Regions from separate parts of the Phytobacter sp. genome, predicted to be linked through region 3. Evidence: predicted binding sites of a transcription regulator. Region 3 holds the regulator's gene; each other region holds the start of a gene.
The links. The regulator Fur, encoded in region 3, represses iron uptake genes when iron is present. The targets are predictions, from matches to a motif close to ATAATAATGAGAACNACTATCAA.
Positions count from the first base shown of each region.

Region 1: the regulator Fur is predicted to act here: its motif matches at 2,555-2,577, upstream of sufA (Fe-S cluster assembly scaffold SufA).
Region 2: the regulator Fur is predicted to act here: its motif matches at 2,671-2,693, upstream of efeU (iron uptake transporter permease EfeU).

Region 1 is NZ_JCACPZ010000004.1:57,027-63,494, forward strand. It holds gene sufC (Fe-S cluster assembly ATPase SufC) at 1-636, opposite strand, end outside; gene sufB (Fe-S cluster assembly protein SufB) at 653-2,137, opposite strand; gene sufA (Fe-S cluster assembly scaffold SufA) at 2,146-2,514, opposite strand; gene AC5JPW_RS04090 (DUF1272 domain-containing protein) at 2,903-3,139, opposite strand; gene leuE (leucine efflux protein LeuE) at 3,311-3,949, opposite strand; gene zinT (metal-binding protein ZinT) at 4,062-4,712, opposite strand; gene AC5JPW_RS04105 (hypothetical protein) at 4,890-5,111, shown strand; gene lpxP (kdo(2)-lipid IV(A) palmitoleoyltransferase) at 5,454-6,371, opposite strand.
Region 2 is NZ_JCACPZ010000004.1:362,879-369,346, forward strand. It holds gene efeB (iron uptake transporter deferrochelatase/peroxidase subunit) at 1-597, opposite strand, end outside; gene efeO (iron uptake system protein EfeO) at 603-1,730, opposite strand; gene efeU (iron uptake transporter permease EfeU) at 1,783-2,616, opposite strand; gene AC5JPW_RS05815 (NupC/NupG family nucleoside CNT transporter) at 2,893-4,077, shown strand; gene AC5JPW_RS05820 (DUF3574 domain-containing protein) at 4,112-4,540, opposite strand; gene AC5JPW_RS05825 (fimbrial protein) at 4,674-5,687, opposite strand; gene AC5JPW_RS05830 (fimbrial biogenesis chaperone) at 5,713-6,429, opposite strand.
Region 3 is NZ_JCACPZ010000004.1:725,499-731,966, forward strand. It holds gene seqA (replication initiation negative regulator SeqA) at 1-122, opposite strand, end outside; gene ybfF (esterase) at 305-1,078, shown strand; gene ybfE (LexA regulated protein) at 1,210-1,518, shown strand; gene fldA (flavodoxin FldA) at 1,653-2,183, shown strand; gene fur (ferric iron uptake transcriptional regulator) at 2,471-2,923, shown strand; gene chiQ (ChiQ/YbfN family lipoprotein) at 2,989-3,321, opposite strand; gene chiP (chitoporin ChiP) at 3,338-4,738, opposite strand; gene glnS (glutamine--tRNA ligase) at 5,133-6,468, opposite strand, start outside.

The DNA.
Region 1 (6,468 bases), 670 kb from region 3:
CTTGATGTAGTCAAGAATACGCTGATAGTGGGTGACGATGATGAAAGAACGCTGTGCATCACGCAGGGAGTTAACCCCGTCGGCCACGATTTTTAAGGCATCGATGTCCAGCCCGGAATCGGTTTCATCCAGAATGCACAGATTCGGCTCCAGCACCGCCATTTGCAGGATGTCGTTACGCTTTTTCTCACCACCCGAGAAACCCACGTTGACCGAACGAGTGAGCAAATCTTCCGGCATTTTCAGCAGCTTGATTTTCTCTTCCATCAGATCCTGGAAGTCAAAACGGTCCAGTTCGTCCTGTTCGCGGTACTTACGCACGGCGTTAAGCGCGGTTTGCAGGAAGAACTGGTTACTGACACCGGGAATTTCTACCGGGTACTGGAACGCCATGAACACACCTTCACCGGCACGATCTTCCGGTGAGAGTTCCAGCAGGTCTTTGCCTTTGTACTCAACACTACCGCCAGTGACTTCATAATCTTCGCGCCCGGCAAGGGTGGCCGACAGCGTACTTTTACCCGAGCCGTTCGGCCCCATGATGGCGTGTACTTCTCCCGGGCGAACCTCCAGGCTCAGGCCTCGCAGAATCTCTTTGTCTTCAACGCTAACCTGCAGGTCTTTAATACTTAACATGTTTGTTCCTTAATCCTTAACCGACGCTGTGTTCAAGGCTGATAGCCAGCAGTTTTTGCGCTTCGACGGCAAACTCCAGCGGCAGCTCGGAGAACACGTCCTTACAGAAGCCATTGACGATCATCGAAATGGCGTCGTCTTCACTGATACCGCGCTGCAGACAGTAGAACAGCTGATCTTCACCAATGCGCGAGGTGGTCGCCTCATGTTCCAGTTGCGCAGTATTGTTACGGCACTCGACATACGGGAAGGTATGGGCGCCACAATCCGGGCCGATCAACATGGAATCACACTGGGTGAAGTTACGTGCGTTAGTGGCGCTTGGCATGATTTTGACCAGACCACGATAGCTGTTCTGACTTTTCCCGGCAGAGATCCCTTTCGAGATGATGGTCGATTTGGTGTTTTTACCGATGTGGATCATCTTGGTGCCGGTATCGGCCTGCTGATGGCCGCTGGTCAGCGCAACAGAGAAGAACTCACCTATGGAGTTATCCCCGCGCAGAATGCAGCTGGGGTACTTCCAGGTGATTGCCGAGCCGGTTTCCGACTGGGTCCAGGACATTTTGCTGTTTTCACCTTCGCATAACGCACGCTTGGTGACGAAGTTCAGGATCCCACCGGTGTTGTTGTCCCCCGGGAACCAGTTCTGCACGGTCGAGTACTTCACTTCTGCATCGCGATGGATAATCACTTCAACCACCGCGGCGTGGAGCTGATAGCTGTCGCGCACCGGGGCTGAACACCCTTCGATGTAGCTTACATAGCTGCCTTCATCCGCCACCAGAATCGTACGTTCGAACTGCCCGGTTTTCTCCGCGTTAATACGGAAATAGGTAGAGAGTTCCATCGGGCAACGGACGCCTTTTGGCACATAGATGAACGTGCCATCTGAAGCCACTGCGGCGTTGAGAGCAGCAAAGAAGTTGTCGTTAGAAGGCACAACGGTCCCGAGGTACTTTTTCACCAGTTCCGGGTGGTCATGAATGGCCTCACCGAAAGAGCAGAAAATGATCCCCTGTTCCGAGAGTTTTTCCCGGTAGGTTGTCGCCACGGATACGGAGTCAAAAATGGCGTCGACTGCCACCTCTTTCCCTTCACGTACCGGCACACCGAGCTGGTTGAAGGCCTCTTCAACCTCTTCCGTCAGCCAGGCATTAGCATTGGTTTGCTGCACTGCACCCGGTTGCGAAGCGCAGGTATCATCGCAGCTGCCGCAGGACGGCGCGGAGTAGTAGCTGTAGTCCTGATAATCCAGTTTTTCGTACTGGGCTTTCAGCCAGTGCGGTTCTTCCATTTCGAGCCAGGCGCGAAACGCATTCAGGCGAAACTCCAGCATCCATTCTGGTTCATTACGTTTTGCTGAAATAGCGCGCACCACATCTTCATTGATGCCTTTCTCCAGTTCATCAGTGTTCAGCCGGGTGAAGAAGCCCTCTTTGTAGTTGAGGTTCCCGGTCCATGTTTTGACATCGTCAGTTGCTTCAGTATTACGAGACATAGTACCGCCTATACCCCAAAGCTTTCGCCGCAGCCACATTCGTTCTGGGCTTTCGGGTTATTGAATTTGAATAACTGGTTTAACCCTTCACGCACATAGTCCACTTCGGTCCCGTCGATAAACGGCATCGCCTGAAGGGGGACATAAAGTCGTGCACCTTCATTTTCAAACAGCAGGTCATCTTTGGCAGGTTCACTGACCGTATCCAGCACGTAACCAAAGCCTGCACAGCCGGTTTGCTTGATGCCCAGACGCACGCCTAGCAGGTCGGGTTGTTTGCGCGTTAAAGCGCGAATATGCTCCGCAGCAGCGGGCGTCAGGGTCAAACCACGCCAGGTAAAATCGGCCGGGTTAAATGTTTCTGATTGCGATTCCATGGGTCTACCTCATGTCATGAAGCCTTAAAGGCATAACACTATGTTAGTGATAACGATTATCACTTCAACCTCTATTCCGAAGGGTTATTGATGCTCTGACCGTTTTTTAGACACCTGTATTAAGCATAGACCCTGTCTGCGGGCTTTACAGGCAAGTGAAGAATTGTTTAATGAATTGATAAATAATGGCTATTTTTAGCCTGGCGCCAAAAAAAGGAAAAGCATTAAAGATGCATAGGCAATGCCTATTTTTAAGATAGCCAGGAAAATATCTGTGCCGCACGGGAGGCCTGCGGCAGCAAAAAGATACCTGCGTCACAAAATCGCCTTAGCTATTATCCTTATTTTTTAAGCGGATAAGAAAAATATCGCGCGCAGAAGGGATGTTTTACGCACAACCCTGCGGTTTAAACACACGCGTGACTGACGCGGGATTGTTAACCAGTTTTGCTAACGGGCGACGTGGTCGGCTTACCAGTTCTCCGCCGCAGTTTGGGCAACGCATTGCCAGTTTTGTCGCACAATCCAGGCAGAATGTGCATTCAAATGAGCAAATCAAGGCATCGGGCGAGTCACCCGGCAGGTCGGTGTTGCAACATTCACAGCCTGGTCTTAATTCCAGCATGCAGCGCTCCTCAAAATTGGCATCAGGTAAAGGGATGACACGATCAGAAATAGCAGGTTTGAAAACAGGCGAACAGCCATTTTCCTGTGTTATCAGAGATATTAATAATGACCTGCGATTGAAAACAAAAAGGCCCGCCGAAGCGAGCCTTGTCAACATCATCGACGGGAATCAGGACTGCAGGGTCGCCAGGCGGGCGGCAAAGCCCACAAACAGCAAGCCAATCAGTGAATTGCCTAATTTCGCCAGACGCTTTTTGGTTCTGACCAATTGCGTCACATAGGAGCCCGAGACAATCAGGAAGCTGAAATAGCACACGCTGATCATTTCCAGCGTCACGCCGAGAATAAAGAACGACATACCTGGGTTGGTGTAATGGATATCAATAAACTGCACAAAAAACGATACATAAAACAGAATCGCTTTCGGATTTGTCAGGCTCAATATCAGCGAACGCTTGAAGATATCCCCTTTCTGGACTTCATGTTCCTCACCCGCTTTTGCCTTGCGAAACAGCGTGCTGTAAAGCATTTTGAGGCCAAGCCAGAGCAGATAGAACGCCCCAAGGTAGCGCACAATGTTAAATAACACGGGCGTGGTTTTAATCAGGGTCGCGACCCCGGCATAGGCCAGGAACATTAAAATCGCATCGCCGAGAAAGACGCCTGCCGCCGCGACGTAGCCATTTTTCAGGCCACCGGCAATACTGGTTTTCAGGACAAAAAAGGTATTTGGCCCAGGAACTAAAATGATGAAAATGGCACCGATGAAATAGGACCAGAAGCTAATCACACCATATTCGGCAAACACATTTCCTCCTTGAGATACCTTTAGGCTCGTAATTGGGCGCTTATGCTACAGAAAGCACGGACATAAAAAAAGCCCGCCGCAGCGAGCTTTGCATAAACCCTGAGTTGACGCATCAGTGATGCAGCATCTCGTCGACCACTTCTTCTTTCTTCAGCTGGTACGGATAGTAGGTCGGCCAGTTGTCCATCTCTTCCAGCAATGCAGCCTGAGAGGTATTGCCCATGAAAATATGGTAGTGCGCAGATTTGCGTGGCCCGATAGTGTGATCGCTGAACTGCACAAATTTAGGTGCCTTGCTGCTCGCATCCTTACATTCGAACAGGTAGCGAACACCTTTCTTACCGGACACGTAGTTGAGAATTTTGTAGCCGGCGTAGTCATATTTACAGCTGCTGACGTTTTCGCCCACGTGGAATTCCATCACCCCGTTTTCAATACCGATGGTGTCCACATCTGTGGCATAGCCTTTACGGTAATACGCTTTGATCTCGTCGAAGGATTTGCTTTTATCTTTCCCGGCCTTCTTTTTAAAGACAGGGTCGAGGTCGCCGCTGGCCAGATAAGGGTAAACGGACTGCCACACCCCCTCCCAATCCGCCAGGCTTCTGTCCTTCACATCCTTATTATCAAACTCACCTTCTGCCGCTTTCTGCTCTTTTTCGGTTAACGGCGCGCCGTGAGAGTGGTGATCATGCGAAAGTGCCTGACCGCTGATCAGAAGTGTACCCAGAGCGACTGCTAATTTTCCAAAATGACGTACCAAAATATGACCCTCTTTCATATTAATGAGCTGATAATGTTATATTATAACATAACGCATATCAATATAATGTCATCAGCCATTTTTGCGAGAGCCTACGCCTGACATTTTCACCATTGCCTGCTATAAAGCAGTGGTTAAGTTTTAACCATTGTAGCGCTTATGATGAGGTCATTTTCCATGTCTATTGCTAAAGCACACAGCTTGAATCAAGCCTATCAGATGTTAAATTCCGGCAAGCAGAAAGAAGTAGAACTGGCGTTTGACGTTGATGCCGATACCTTTTTTCAGCTCTCTGCAGAATATTGTGATGACGGGGCAAAGATAACCCGCCACGATAATCACTTCGTTATTAAGCTTAAAAGCATGGCCATCCCCGCCCTCGACGAAGGCATGGCGTAACAGAAAATTCGTTTAACGGGGATTTTCTGACATCCATTTTTGGCATTGTGTGCGGTTGTCACACAGACGTTATATTTCTCGCGTTTAATACCCCTGCGCCATACGACAGACTCTCATATCCGGTGAGTCGTCTTTAAACGTTGTTACTCTTTTGATGATGATAGCAATGCCACTGCTTTTAAAAATCAGGCTAATACATAATCACCTCCCGGCTTAATGCCGGGATTTTTTTATCAGGTGTAGCGGGTTTTACTTCAGAAGGGGCAAAAAGGCGGGGTGTTATTTTAAAGCGAATGTGTTGCTGATTGCCCAATCCACATTAAGCAGACTGGGCATGTTCATCTACAGATATAACGACGCTTCACCAATCGGACGAGTTTTAAAGCGGCGGTGGATCCATAAGTACTGTTCCGGCGCACGAAGAATTTCACGTTCGATAACCTGGTTAATATAACGCGCGGCTTCTTCTTCATTTTTTACCGGATAATCTTCCAGCGCTTTACCAATATAGAGCTGGTAACCCGAGCGGTCGGCTTTGCGCACCATAGTGACGGTCAACATGCTGGCCCCTGACAGGCGTGAGAGCACATAAGTTCCGTTAGTGGTTGCCGCATTCGGCACGGAGAAGAATGGTGCGAAGGTGCTGCCCTTACGCCCGTAATCCTGATCAGGTGCGAACCACACCGCTTCGCCTTTTTTCAGTTCACTCACCAGGCCTTTCAGGTTACGACGGTCAATCATCGATTTATTCGACCGCATGCGACCGCGGGTTTGCACCCATTCCATCAGCGGGTTGTTATGCGGGCGATAAGTCGCCATCATCGGCTGACAGAGGCCCATCACACGGCCCCCCAGCTCCAGTGACATAAAGTGCACCCCAACTACCATCACCCCTTTATGGCTTGCCTGAGCCTGCACCAGATTCTGATAGCCCTCGACGTCAAACCAGCGGCGTACACGTCTGTCTGGCCAGAACCAGGCCATGCCCGTTTCGAATAACCCCATGCCTAATGACATAAAGTTTTTTTCGATCATGGCGTCACGCATCGCTTCCGTCATATCCGGGAAACACAATTCAAGATTACGTCGGGCGATACGCTCGCGACGTTTCAGAAAGCGACGGGAAAGTTTGCCGATGGTTTCACCCAGACGGGATAAAACAGGATAAGGCAGCTGCACAAGCAGCCAAAGCAGACCTAACCCTGCCCAGGTGACCCAGTGACGAGGATGTAAAAACGCCAGTTTAAATGAACTACGCATAATGATTACCTTAAAGCCGTATAGGAGTAGCGCTTAAGGAAAAAATGAATCCTGTCATTAGGTCTTTATGCGTTACAGCGTCTCACTCCAATAGATG
Region 2 (6,468 bases), 360 kb from region 3:
ACGCAGCGCATGGATGACCGTATCCTGCGTGTTGGCACAAATCTGCAGCAACAAGTCACCATGGCAAAGCGCGGCATCCAGCGAGTCATTCGGAAAGCGCACCATTTTTTGCAGCTTTTTGGGCATCTGTGCCGCCAGGCCAAAACGCGCATCAAAGAGCGTTGCACCCAGTGATACCGTAATAGTCAGGTTATCTGGCGCAATAAAGGGGCCTAGAATACCGGAATCCATCGGAGGCAAACGCGGGTTCGGCGTATCAGGAGCCGGACCGCCCGTCGTCAGAAATGCAATACGTTGGGTTAACAGGCGAAACAAGCGCTCTAAATCCGTCTTGTCTGCCGCCAGCACATCAAAAGCAACCAGCATCATCGACGCCTGTTGAGGCGTCAAAATCCCTGCCTGATGCACACCGTAAAACGGCTGTTTTTCCATGCGTGCATCGGGGGAAAGCGTGCCTGGCGCACTTTGCGGTTTGGCCGCGTGCGCCACCGGACATCCTCCGGCAAGGGCAAGCGCGCCTCCCAGCGCGCCCATACTTTTTAATAAACGACGCCGTGAAGGTTCTCCAACGACATCATTTTCTTTTTTATCATTCATGATGCTTAGTCCAGACCCAGCACACCACGCAGTTGCGCCAGATCTTCAGCCAGCGTAGTAATTGGCCCTTTGAGCGCGTTACGATCCGTATCGGTCAGCTTGTCGTAAGTTTCATAGCCATCTTTGGTGCGGTACTTCGTCAGAATGGTGTCCACTTTCTTGAAGTTGGCATCCACTTTGGCCAGCAGCTCGGCGTTGTTTTTCTGCAACTGCGGACGCAGCAGGTCGACAATTTTCTGGGCGCCATCCACGTTTGCCTGGAAGTCCCACAGGTCAGTATGGCTGTAACGATCTTCTTCACCGCTGATTTTGGTCGCTGCCACTTCCTCAATCAGACCGGCTGCCCCACCCACCACTTTTGACGGCGGGAAGGCCAGTTCACTGATTCGCTTTTGCAGATCCTGCACGTCGGTGTAAAGCTGGTCAGCATAAGTATCCATGCCTTTTACTGAGTTATCGCCAAACAGCGCTTTCTCCAGACGGTGGAAACCGGTGAATTTAGGATCGGCCGCTTTCTGCTCATAATCATCTTCACGGGCATCAATGCTGCCATCAAGGTCGGAGAACAGTTCCGCAATCGGTTCGATGCGCTCGTAATGCTGGCGAGTGGACGCGTACAGGGATTTGGCTTTTTCGATATCGCCCGCTTTTACCGCATCGGTAAAGGCTTTGGTACCGGTGACCAGCGCAGCGGTTTCGGTGGTGACGTAAGTTTTATATTCAGTAATCGCACCGCCGAGGCTCAGCAGGGCTTCGCTCTTCGCCGCATCCGCCGTTGCCGCACCTTTTACTACCAGCTTGCCTTTCGGGTTGGTCAACAGACCACAGGTCATCTCATATTCGCCCGGCTGCAGGTTTGCCGTCAGCTTCTGGCTAAAGCCCGGCGCGATGTTTTCACGTTCTTCCACCACCATCACCCCTTTAAGGATCTCCCACTCCAGTGCTTTCTGGCTGTGGTTCAGGATGATGAACTGCGTTTTACCCGAGTTGACCGTCAGGTTCATGGGTTCACACTGTTTGTCCGTCACGGTAACTTTTACCTGCGGAATATCGGCCGCTTCGGCACCAAACGCGCAAGCGATTAACGCTGCGACACCAACCTGTAACGCACTACGACGAAAATGAATTGCCATGTCCCTTCCCTTAATAAGTATGTTGTAACTACATTAAACCCGGTCCAGATATTTAGCGCGATGCACTGGACGGTTGCACGCCCGCACGCGGTGGCATTACAAACAGCACCAGTGCAGGGATGAGATAGAGTAACCAGACGAATACTTCGCTGACGGTTGGCGTCTCCTGGTAACCGAAGATGCCTTCAAGCAGCGTGCCGGTTAAGGAGTGCGTCGTCAGAATATTACTCAGATCAAAAGCGACATCCTGGAAGTGGTTCCATAGCCCGGCCTCATGGAAAGCACGGATGGCCCCCGCCGCCAGACCTGCCGCCACCAGCAAAATGAACAGGCTGGTCCATTTGAAGAACGCGCCCAGGTTAAGCCGAATACCGCCCCAGTAAAGCAGGAAACCCAGCACCACTGCCGTGGCAAGGCCCAGCATGGCCCCAATTGGCGGCCAGATGCCCACATCCTGTTGAAAAGCCGCCAGCAGGAAGAACACCGATTCCAGACCCTCGCGTGCAACCGCAAAGAAGACCATCAAAATCAGCGCCCAGCCGTGGTTGTTACTGCGCGCCAGCGCGCTATCCACCGCCTGCTCCAGTTGCACTTTGACGTTACGTGACACCTTGCGCATCCAGAACACCATCCAGGTGAGGATCACCACCGCAATCACGGCAACAACACCTTCAAACAGTTCCTGCTCTTTTTGCGGAAACTCACCGGTGGTTTCGTTAATGATGATACCGAGCGTCAGACAAAGAGCAGCCGCCAGAAGCACGCCAATCCACATCACGCCTATCCAGCGTCCACGCTGGGTTCGTTTCAGATAACTGGCAATCAGGCTAACGATCAGCGCCGCTTCGAGGCCTTCACGTAGCATAATGAGAAATGGCACAAACATGAGAACGCCCCTGCGTCATATAAGGTCAATTGCTGAAAAGAAAAGTAAATTTCTTTGATAGTGATTATCATTACGAACTGCCGAAACTCAAGCGAAAAATGAACAGAATGATAACCGGATGTAAATGGCTAGCAGACTAACGATCGCCATCTCAGGCCTTATGCAGAAGTGGTTGAAATATGGAAAATTTTAAGCTTACAAAACTTTAACTTTCTGTTTACTGCTTTTCGGCACTATGGCTAAATAAGCGCCCATTTACCTGCAAATGTCCTCGATATGATTAACTTTTTACATTTTCTGCTGGCGCTGGTGGTGATCCTTGCGCTGGCCTGGCTGGTGAGTTTCGACCGCCGCACGCTCCGTTTCCGCTTTATTCTGCAACTGGTGGTGATTGAACTGGCGCTAGCCTGGTTCTTCCTGCATGCAGAAAGCGGCCTGACCCTCATCAAATATGTCTCTGGATTCTTCGAAGTTCTGCTGAAATATGCGGCTGAAGGCACCAACTTTGTATTTGGTGGAATGGGTGAAAAAGGGCTGGCCTTTATTTTCCTCGGCGTGCTCTGCCCGATTGTTTTTATTTCTGCACTGATCGGCATTTTACAGCACTGGCGTATTCTGCCGGTGTTCATCCGCGTGATTGGTACCCTGCTGTCAAAACTGAACGGCATGGGCAAACTGGAGTCTTTCAACGCTGTCAGCTCGCTGATCCTCGGCCAGTCGGAAAACTTTATTGCCTATAAAGGTATCCTGGGTGACCTCTCTTCCCGCCGTCTGTTCACCATGGCAGCCACGGCTATGTCCACGGTGTCGCTCTCTATCGTCGGCGCGTATATGACTATGCTGGATGCAAAGTATGTGGTCGCGGCCCTTGTGCTGAATATGTTCAGTACCTTTATTATCCTGACCATTATTAACCCGACGCGAGCCGACGCCGAAGCGGAGGTGAAGCTCGAGAAACTGCACGAGTCGCAGAGTTTCTTTGAGATGCTGGGCGAGTACATTCTGGCAGGCTTCAAAGTCGCGATGATTATTCTGGCAATGTTGATTGGCTTTATCGCGCTGATTAGCGCCGTCAACGCCCTCTTCTCTTCCCTGTTCGGCATCAGCTTCCAACAGATTCTGGGCTATGTTTTCTACCCGCTGGCCTGGCTTATCGGTATTCCGCTGAGTGACGCACTCAACGCGGGCAGCATCATGGCGACCAAGCTGGTCGCTAATGAATTTGTCGCGATGATCGAGTTGCAGAAAATTGCCGCACAGATGACACCGCGCGGCCTGGGGATTCTGTCGGTCTTCCTGGTCTCATTCGCCAACTTCGCCTCTATCGGCATTGTAGCGGGAGCTATTAAGGGACTGAATGAGAAGCAAGGAAATGTGGTTTCACGCTTTGGCCTGCGCCTCGTGTATGGCGCAACGCTGGTGAGTCTGCTCTCTGCCGCCTTCGCAGGCGTGGTCCTCTAAGATTGACGGCGGGCTAATCACCCGCCGTTTTTTATCAGAACTGCACGCAGACCGGCTGGTCAACGCGCATCACCGATTCCTGAGCGAAACGAGTTTTGTAGATACTGCGCAGTGTCTCAATATTGGTTTCACTGGTCGCGTCTTTGGCGTGGATCAGCATCAGCGCTTTGCTTGCTTCGCGAGCCACTTTGCCGTCATTCCCCAACCATTGCCCACGGGCATCAAATACCGTCAGACCATCGCGGAAACGCGGCGTCACATCACCATCAACGAATTGCTGCCACTCGGCTCCGGTTATCTCTTTGCCTGCCGGGCGATTCAAACCGAAATAGAGCGTGGTTTGCTGCATCTGGTTGTCCGCTTTACAGGTTTGCTCCGCAGTCGTGGATTTGTGCGCGGGTGCAACGCAACCCGTCAGTACTGTCGCCAGTATCAGTGCAGTGACCCCTGTCTTTAACTTCATTACGCTATCCTCATTGTTATTAGAACAGTGATAAGAGCGTAACGGCGCTGTTTTTTCAAGGGAAACCTAAAGACAGAGAACAGGACTGAAGGAATGTTCTTTCAGTGAAAATTGAACAGCCCTTGCGGCGCAATTATTCGTAGGCCATCACAAATTCGACGGCAGAATTTGCCGGTCCGGCGCTGACCTTGCCTGTTCGCACATAGCGAGCCTGCATGGGGATAACGTAACTGCCGCCAGTGGTCGTTTCGTAGCCCGAAAAAGCCGTTTTACTGTTGAAAGGCACCGGTGTCACCCCATCATCATAAAACATCTGTACGCCGATACCCCCGGCCTTCTGACTGCCTTTGAGCGTCAAATACTCGCTGCCAGCAGCCCCCTCCAGCGTGACACCTGAAGCCGGCTTGAAGGTGTAACTCACCGTCGCCAGGCCGGGATCGCATTCGTTTATCTGGAAATTGAAGGGCACGGGTGCACTGGTGGAACCTACGGAGGTGAAGCTATCAGCAGAATGTTTTCCAAGATTGACGCTGATATCCGGCGTTTTGCAGGAACCTGCTTTAAATTTAACCGTTCCATTTATCGAGAAATAGCCAGAAGTAGAACCAGCCCTATCACTGTCATTTACGTAGCCCTGGACGTAATAGCCACTCATCGATATATCCCCGGTCCCGACAGGGCCAATGGCATAAAATTCCAGAGTAAAATTTGATGAGGTTGCGTAAAGATCACAGTTGGTACAACCATAACCGTTATACCAGCTATACCATTTGTTTGCCGTCATACCAACAACAGCACCACCGGTAGATGACGTTAGTTTCATACCGACGCCATTAACACTTGTTTTATAGATTCCGGGATAGTCAGAAAGCGCCATGCCTCGAGAATATTGCTGATAGAAATAAAAATTCCTACCAGAACAGCCTACTCTGGAGAGATAGGATGAGTTTGGCCCTGTCCCCTGTAGAGCAATAGAGCCAATTAGCTCCCCGGGCGTTTTATTTTGCGCGACAGTAAAAGCCGTTACCGGAAAAGAAGCCGTTAAGTATCCATATTTTCCTACACTACAACCCGCCAGCGCGGTGCGACTCACGATTGCCAATGATAATATGACGATTACCTTTAATACCATTCTCCATAAATTCATATTCATTCCCTGAGATAATATAAAATTAGCCTTGATAAGAGGCTTCATGAGCGTGAAAACCGCCATCGTCATCAATGACTGAAAAGAAAACCTTTCCCGATGTTAAATTTGTCTTTCCCGGTAGCGTAAATATTGCACGTCCTCTTGCCGGACACATACCACGCTGTTGTATCTCTCCGGGCCGAGTAAGCGGCCTCAACTGAATATTATTCAGAGACACCGTAAAGGCGGTGGGGTTGGTGCATTCAAGCTGGGCCTCTTTCGTACCGGGTAGCATGCGCCAGGTCAGAAGAGAGGCCGCCTTCTCTGGTTTACCTGGCAGGCCATTGGGCCGGTAAAAAAGCTTCATCCTGGAGCGGACGGGAAAATGCATATAATTCGGCTTTTCCTCTCCTTTAGCGTGCGGAGTGGGGCTGACTTCCAGCACGTTTATCCAGTACACCGACTCCCTATCGGGGGGGACATCACCGCCGATAAAATGAATGCGTAACGTCTGACCTTTACCGGCGTCAAGGCGAAAAACAGGCGGCATAATGATAAAAGGAATGTCTTTCGTTTGCCCGTCATCATGCTCAATCCAGGACTGAATTAAGCGCGGGTCGCGAGCGTCATTGGTCAGCCCCAGGGTGGCTTCTTTTTTTCCGGCATGGTAAATCACGCGGGTACCGTTAAAAAACAGTCCCGCCCACGATGGCGGTATCGCAGTAAGCAATATAAACAGGTACAGCACACTGGCGACCATTCTGGTCATAGATTTCCCTCCCTGGAAAAGAACGCACAA
Region 3 (6,468 bases):
GGTTGCGCAGAGGCAGAAAATTTCAACATGCGCCGTAAAATGTCGGATGCACTCTCACCAATATGCTTCGTGTGGCTGGCAATATAACTGTAGAGTTCATCATCAACTTCAATCGTTTTCATTTTAATCCAGTGCAGTGTCTTATCTGAATACAAGTTATTGAGATTATAAAGTCAAATCTCAACAGCGGATAGCGTTAAACCTGAGAGGCTGCTAAGTTAGATTGTGTCTGAACCTTGCAGCCGGGCGGCAGAATGTTCAACATAATACCCTAATCCGAAAGAGCGAAAAAAAGAACTTTGCCATGAAATTGAATACCCGAGCGCAATCTGCACAACAATCGCACAACAATTCTCCCATCGTGTTGGTCCACGGTTTGTTTGGTAGCCTGGACAACCTCGGTATCCTTGCTCGTGACCTCGTCAATGACCATGACATTCTTCAGGTTGATATGCGTAATCACGGGCTTTCAGACCGTTCAGACGAGATGAATTATCCGGTGATGGCGCAGGATTTGGTCGACACGCTGGACGCACATTCTATAGAGCGCGCAACCTTTATCGGCCACTCGATGGGTGGCAAAGCAGTCATGGCCTTAACTGGCCTCGCTCCTGAGCGTATTGACCAATTGGTTGCGATTGATATTGCCCCCGTTGATTATGCTGTCCGCCGCCATGATGAGATTTTTGCCGCTATCAATGCCGTGACGGATGCGCAAGCCACAACGCGCCAGCAGGCGGCTGCCGTGATGCGTACCGTTATTGATGAAGAGGGAGTGATTCAGTTTTTGCTGAAGTCGTTTATTGACGGCCAGTGGCGTTTTAACGTTCCCGTGCTCTGGGAACAGTACCCGCACATTGTAGGCTGGGAAGAGGTTCCGGCCTGGAACCACCCTGCTCTGTTCATTCCTGGTGGGAACTCACCGTATGTGACTGAACAGTACAGGCAGACGCTGCTCAAACAATTTCCTCAGGCGAAGGCACATGTGATTGCCGGTGCGGGCCATTGGGTGCATGCAGAAAAGCCTGATGCCGTTTTGCGTGCTATCCGTCGTTATCTCGCTGAAAAGACAAACTGATTAAAAACCCGGCGACCGGTCGCCTGAACGCGCCCGGGCGTTGGCGTACCTGCCTCCCTGATGTATGATGGCGCGCTAATCAGCCCGGGCTACGACCCGATTGCTTGTACTTCCCGTAGTATTCTTAAATCATGGCTAAAGAACAAACGGACCGCACGACACTAGATCTGTTCGCGAATGAGCGTCGCCCGGGACGTCCTAAAACCAATCCGCTCTCTCGCGACGAGCAATTGCGTATCAATAAACGCAATCAGCTTAAACGCGATAAATTTCGTGGGCTTAAACGCGTCGAATTGAAAATCAATGCCGAAGCCGTTGATGCATTAAATGCACTGGCCGACGCGCGTCAAATGAGTCGCAGTGAACTCATCGAAGAGATGTTGCTGGAACAGCTCAAAGCGCTGAACAGCATTGATTCCTCTGAATCTTCATCTAAATAACGCTTTCATGTGGCATAGAGTGCAGTCTGGCGCGATTGCAGTTTCCGCGCGCTTGCCTGTTCTGCTATGATTGCCCTTATCCGTGGGCTAAACGCCACCACCATATCATTAAGTTTCAAGAGGTTATTTTACTCATGGCAATCACTGGCATTTTTTTCGGCAGCGACACCGGTAATACCGAAAACATCGCAAAAATGATCCAGGCTCAGCTTGGTAAAGATGTTGCTGATGTTCACGACATTGCAAAAAGCAGCAAAGAAGATCTGGAAGGCTACGACATCCTGTTACTCGGCATCCCGACCTGGTACTACGGTGAAGCACAGTGTGACTGGGATGATTTCTTCCCGACGCTGGAAGACATTGATTTCAATGGCAAACTGGTCGCGCTGTTTGGCTGTGGCGATCAGGAAGATTATGCTGAGTACTTCTGTGATGCGTTGGGTACCATCCGTGACATCATCGAACCACGCGGTGCGGTGATTGTCGGTCACTGGCCGACTGAAGGTTACCACTTCGAAGCGTCCAAAGGCCTCGCCGATGACGACCACTTCGTGGGCCTGGCCATTGACGAAGACCGCCAGCCGGAGCTGACCGCTGCACGTGTTGATAAATGGGTTAAGCAGATTTATGAAGAGCTGAACCTTAAAGATATCATTAATGCCTGATGCTGTTTGGCGCAATCTGCGGGTTGCGCCAGATTGATAGTTAAAACCAATGGAAATAATTGCTACATTTTTTTAACTTTTGCCTCCAGCACTGTACAATATGGCCTGGTTAAAATGGGTATCGCGAAGGACTTTGTTGGCGCTACCACGTTTTATACGCTTACTTTACTTGAGGGCTTGCAGTTTTCATTTAGACATGGCAGTTCTATAATGAGACGCATTTCCCAGTGCATTCCTTGTAGCTTCCCGATGGGGAGCGAACCGTTTAGCAACAGGACAGATTCCGCATGACTGACAACAATACCGCATTAAAGAAGGCCGGCCTGAAAGTCACGCTTCCTCGCTTGAAAATTCTGGAAGTTCTTCAGGAGCCGGATAACCATCATGTCAGTGCGGAAGATTTATATAAGCGCCTGATCGATATGGGCGAAGAGATCGGGCTGGCAACGGTTTACCGTGTACTGAACCAGTTTGACGATGCCGGGATCGTAACCCGTCATAATTTTGAAGGCGGTAAATCCGTTTTCGAACTGACTCAGCAACATCACCATGACCACTTGATTTGCCTCGATTGTGGCAAAGTGATTGAATTCAGTGATGACTCCATTGAAGCTCGCCAGCGTGAAATCGCGTCGCAACACGGTATCCGTCTGACGAACCACAGCCTCTATCTCTACGGCCACTGCGCTGAAGGCGATTGCCGCACCGACGACAATGCCCACGAGATTGCTGGAAAATAATCTTCCGTAAACGTAAAAAGCCAACCCTAAGGTTGGCTTTTTTTATGGCTGGAAAAGTGTTTTTCCTACTGCGTATTGTGGCTACGAATCTCCTGCCAGATACGATCGCAATCGGCTTTTATCGCCTGTCCGTTACCCGTATGGGTCGCTTCGAGGCACTGCTGATAATCCAGTGTACGAACCGTTTCTTCATGGGCAAACTGTTGATGCGCTTTTTCCGATTTGAGCACCTCCAGCACACTACGACAGGCTTCAAGCTTTTGCGGCGACCCCTCCGCCGTATTAATGCAGGCACTGTAAGCGGTTTTCAGACGCATATCTTCCTTTGACGCGCCAGGTTGCTGTACACACGCAGCCAGACCGAGGGTCATTAACAGAATCATCAGGTTATTTTTCATTTTGCTCTCCTTCGCATCAGAAGATCGAGAACGGCGCAATCACGATAAATTTCACGTCGCGCTCATCCTGGAAGATATTGTTGTATCCCCCGCCCCAGCTCGGGATATCAGAGTGGTTATCATATTGCGTGAAGTGCAGCTTGAAGAGTGTGCCTTTCGCCAGACCATCCTGCAGGGTGTAAACCACATCCAGACTGTAAGCAGATTCTTTAATGGAGTTACCGGCATCGTAATATTTGTCGCCAGAAGGAACGTTCGAGGGTTTAGCATCCCAGCCGTAGACATATGACGCCCCCACCGCCCAACCCGGCAGATTTAAATCTTTAAGATCGTACATCGCACCGACAAAGACGGCTTTCTCATTGTGGGCGTTAAAGTCTGAGCGATTATCCCACCAAATATCCAGACGGCCATTTGATGAACCATACAGTGGCGTCATACGCTGGTTGAAGTATCCCTGGCGGCCATCAGCTTTAACCCATGTTCCTTCAAGACGTAAATCAACCGGCCCGACAGCATAATTAAACGTCAACGCCTGTAACCATGCCGTACCATCATAAATATCATTAATCGTATGATTAGTGGCTTTATCCCTCGAACTGTAGAATTGATAACTGGTTGATAACGGACTACCCGCAATATCAAATTTATAACTGGCTTTCGCAAAATACTGATCCACATATCCCTGGGCCTGGCCAAACGCAGCCTCTAATACGAGATCGTTTTTAAAATCATATTTCGCACCGAGAGAGTGCACATAATCAATTTTGGTCACGCGATCATTTTGATAGAAATTATCGGTTTCATTATACCAGGGCGCTTTATATTCATTGGCCCACATATAGGAAAAACTCAACTCGCCTGCTTGCTCAAAATTCAGTTTTACACCAGCCTCGGTACCCTGATAGGTTCCTGGCATAAAACTCCAGTTAGAAGCCAGCAGCGTCTGTCCGGTGGGCTGAATATAGCCCGCTCTGGCCCACACCGGACCGTATTTGAACTTAGCCGCAGCGGTGTAAAGACTTGCACCGCTTCTGTCCCCAGCCCAGTCTTCATCGTAGACTTTATGACTATTAGAGAAAGCTATTTCGTTAGGGTGGGCACTGCCCGACGATTCGGCCATTTCAATGGCTGCAAACGCCGCAATATCGATACCGAACATATCTGCTGCATATCCCGACTGGAAATCCAGATTGGTATTCCAGGTGGAATGCGCAAGGTTAGTTTTATATTTATTGCCGTCGGTGACGTCTTTACGGTCGCGCTCACGCTGCCAGTAATAGACACCGCCAGTAAGAGTCGAATCGTCAACAAATCCTGCGGCAGTGACCGCAGGTGACGCCATTAAACCTGACATTGCTGTAACGCTGGCAATAGCTAACGCTATCGCCTTACGCTTGGCGGTAAACGCGTTCATAATTGTTCCTCTTTGACTAAAATAAAAAGTGCTGTGCAAAGGCATTCAGCAACAAAATAAAATCAGGAAATAACGGAAAGTGCCTAAAAACTTCTTTCACTCCCCGAATCAAGGTTATTTTTGCCCGCACGAATGATCAAGCATTTTGCCCAGGTGAAAACCAGGAATATGACAGGACACACAGATTTCAGGTTGTTTCAGGAGAGTTTTGCAAAGGAGGAGTAAATCGTAATTTACCGTGTAAATTATCAGGATGAACGAGGGTTAAAAATAATAAATTTAAAACTGCATTTCATGTCAAGCACAGACAATTATTGTAAAATCACAAGAAACCTTGTGCGCAGAAATAAAAAAACGCCGCACAAGGCAGCGTTTTTAAATATTAACGTCGATATTACTCGCCGACTTTAGCCCAGGTGTCACGCAGACCCACGGTACGGTTAAAGACCAGCTTATCGGCCGTTGCATAACGGCTATCAAGGCAGAAGTAGCCTTCGCGTTCGAACTGGAAAGCTTTACCCGTTACGGCAGCCTGCAGTGATGGCTCAGCATAACCCTGTTTGATGACCAGAGATTCCGGGTTCATCACCGTCAGGAAGTCTTCCGCCGCACCCGGGTTTGGTACGCTGAACAGGCGGTCATACAGACGAATTTCGACTGGCAGTGCATGTGCCGCACTCACCCAGTGAATCACGCCTTTCACCTTGCGACCATCGGCCGGATCTTTGCTCAGGGTATCTGCATCATAGGTACAGAAGATGGTGGTGATATTACCTTCAGCATCTTTCTCCACACGCTCTGCTTTTACCACGTAGGCATTACGCAGACGGACTTCTTTACCCATTACCAGGCGCTTGTACTGCTTGTTCGCTTCTTCACGGAAATCGGCGCGATCGATCCAGATTTCAGCACTGAATGGCACTTCACGGTTGCCCATTTCCGGTTTGTTCGGATGGTTAGGCATGGTGACGATTTCGCTTCCACCCTGCGGGTAGTTTTCGATAACCATTTTAACCGGATCGATAACCGCCATCGCACGCGGCGCGTTTTCGTTCAGATCTTCACGAATACAGGATTCCAGTGAAGCCATCTCAATGGTGTTGTCCTGCTTGGTGATACCAATACGTTTGCAGAACTCACGGATGGATGCAGAAGTGTAGCCACGACGACGCAGACCAGAAATAGTCGGCATACGCGGGTCATCCCAGCCTTCAACGTGCTTATCGGTCACCAACAGGTTCAGCTTACGCTTGGACATGACGGTGTATTCCAGATTCAGGCGCGAGAATTCGTACTGACGCGGGTGAACCGGAATAGAGATGTTGTCCAGCACCCAGTCGTACAAACGACGGTTATCCTGGAATTCCAGCGTACACAGAGAATGGGTAATGCCTTCCAGCGCATCGCTGATGCAGTGGGTGAAGTCATACATCGGGTAGATGCACCACTTGCTGCCAGTCTGGTGGTGATCGGCAAACTTAATGCGGTACAGCACCGGATCGCGCAGAACGATAAACGGTGAGGCCATATCGATTTTGGCACGCAGACAGGCTTTACCTTCTTCAAAACCACCAGCACGCATTTTTTCAAACAGTGCGAGGTTCTCTTCTACGCTGCGATCGCGGAACGGACTGTTTTTACCCGGCGCCGTCAGCGAACCACGGTATTCACGGATTTCGTCCGCAGAAAGTTCATCAACAAAAGCCAGACCTTTGGTGATCAGCTCAACC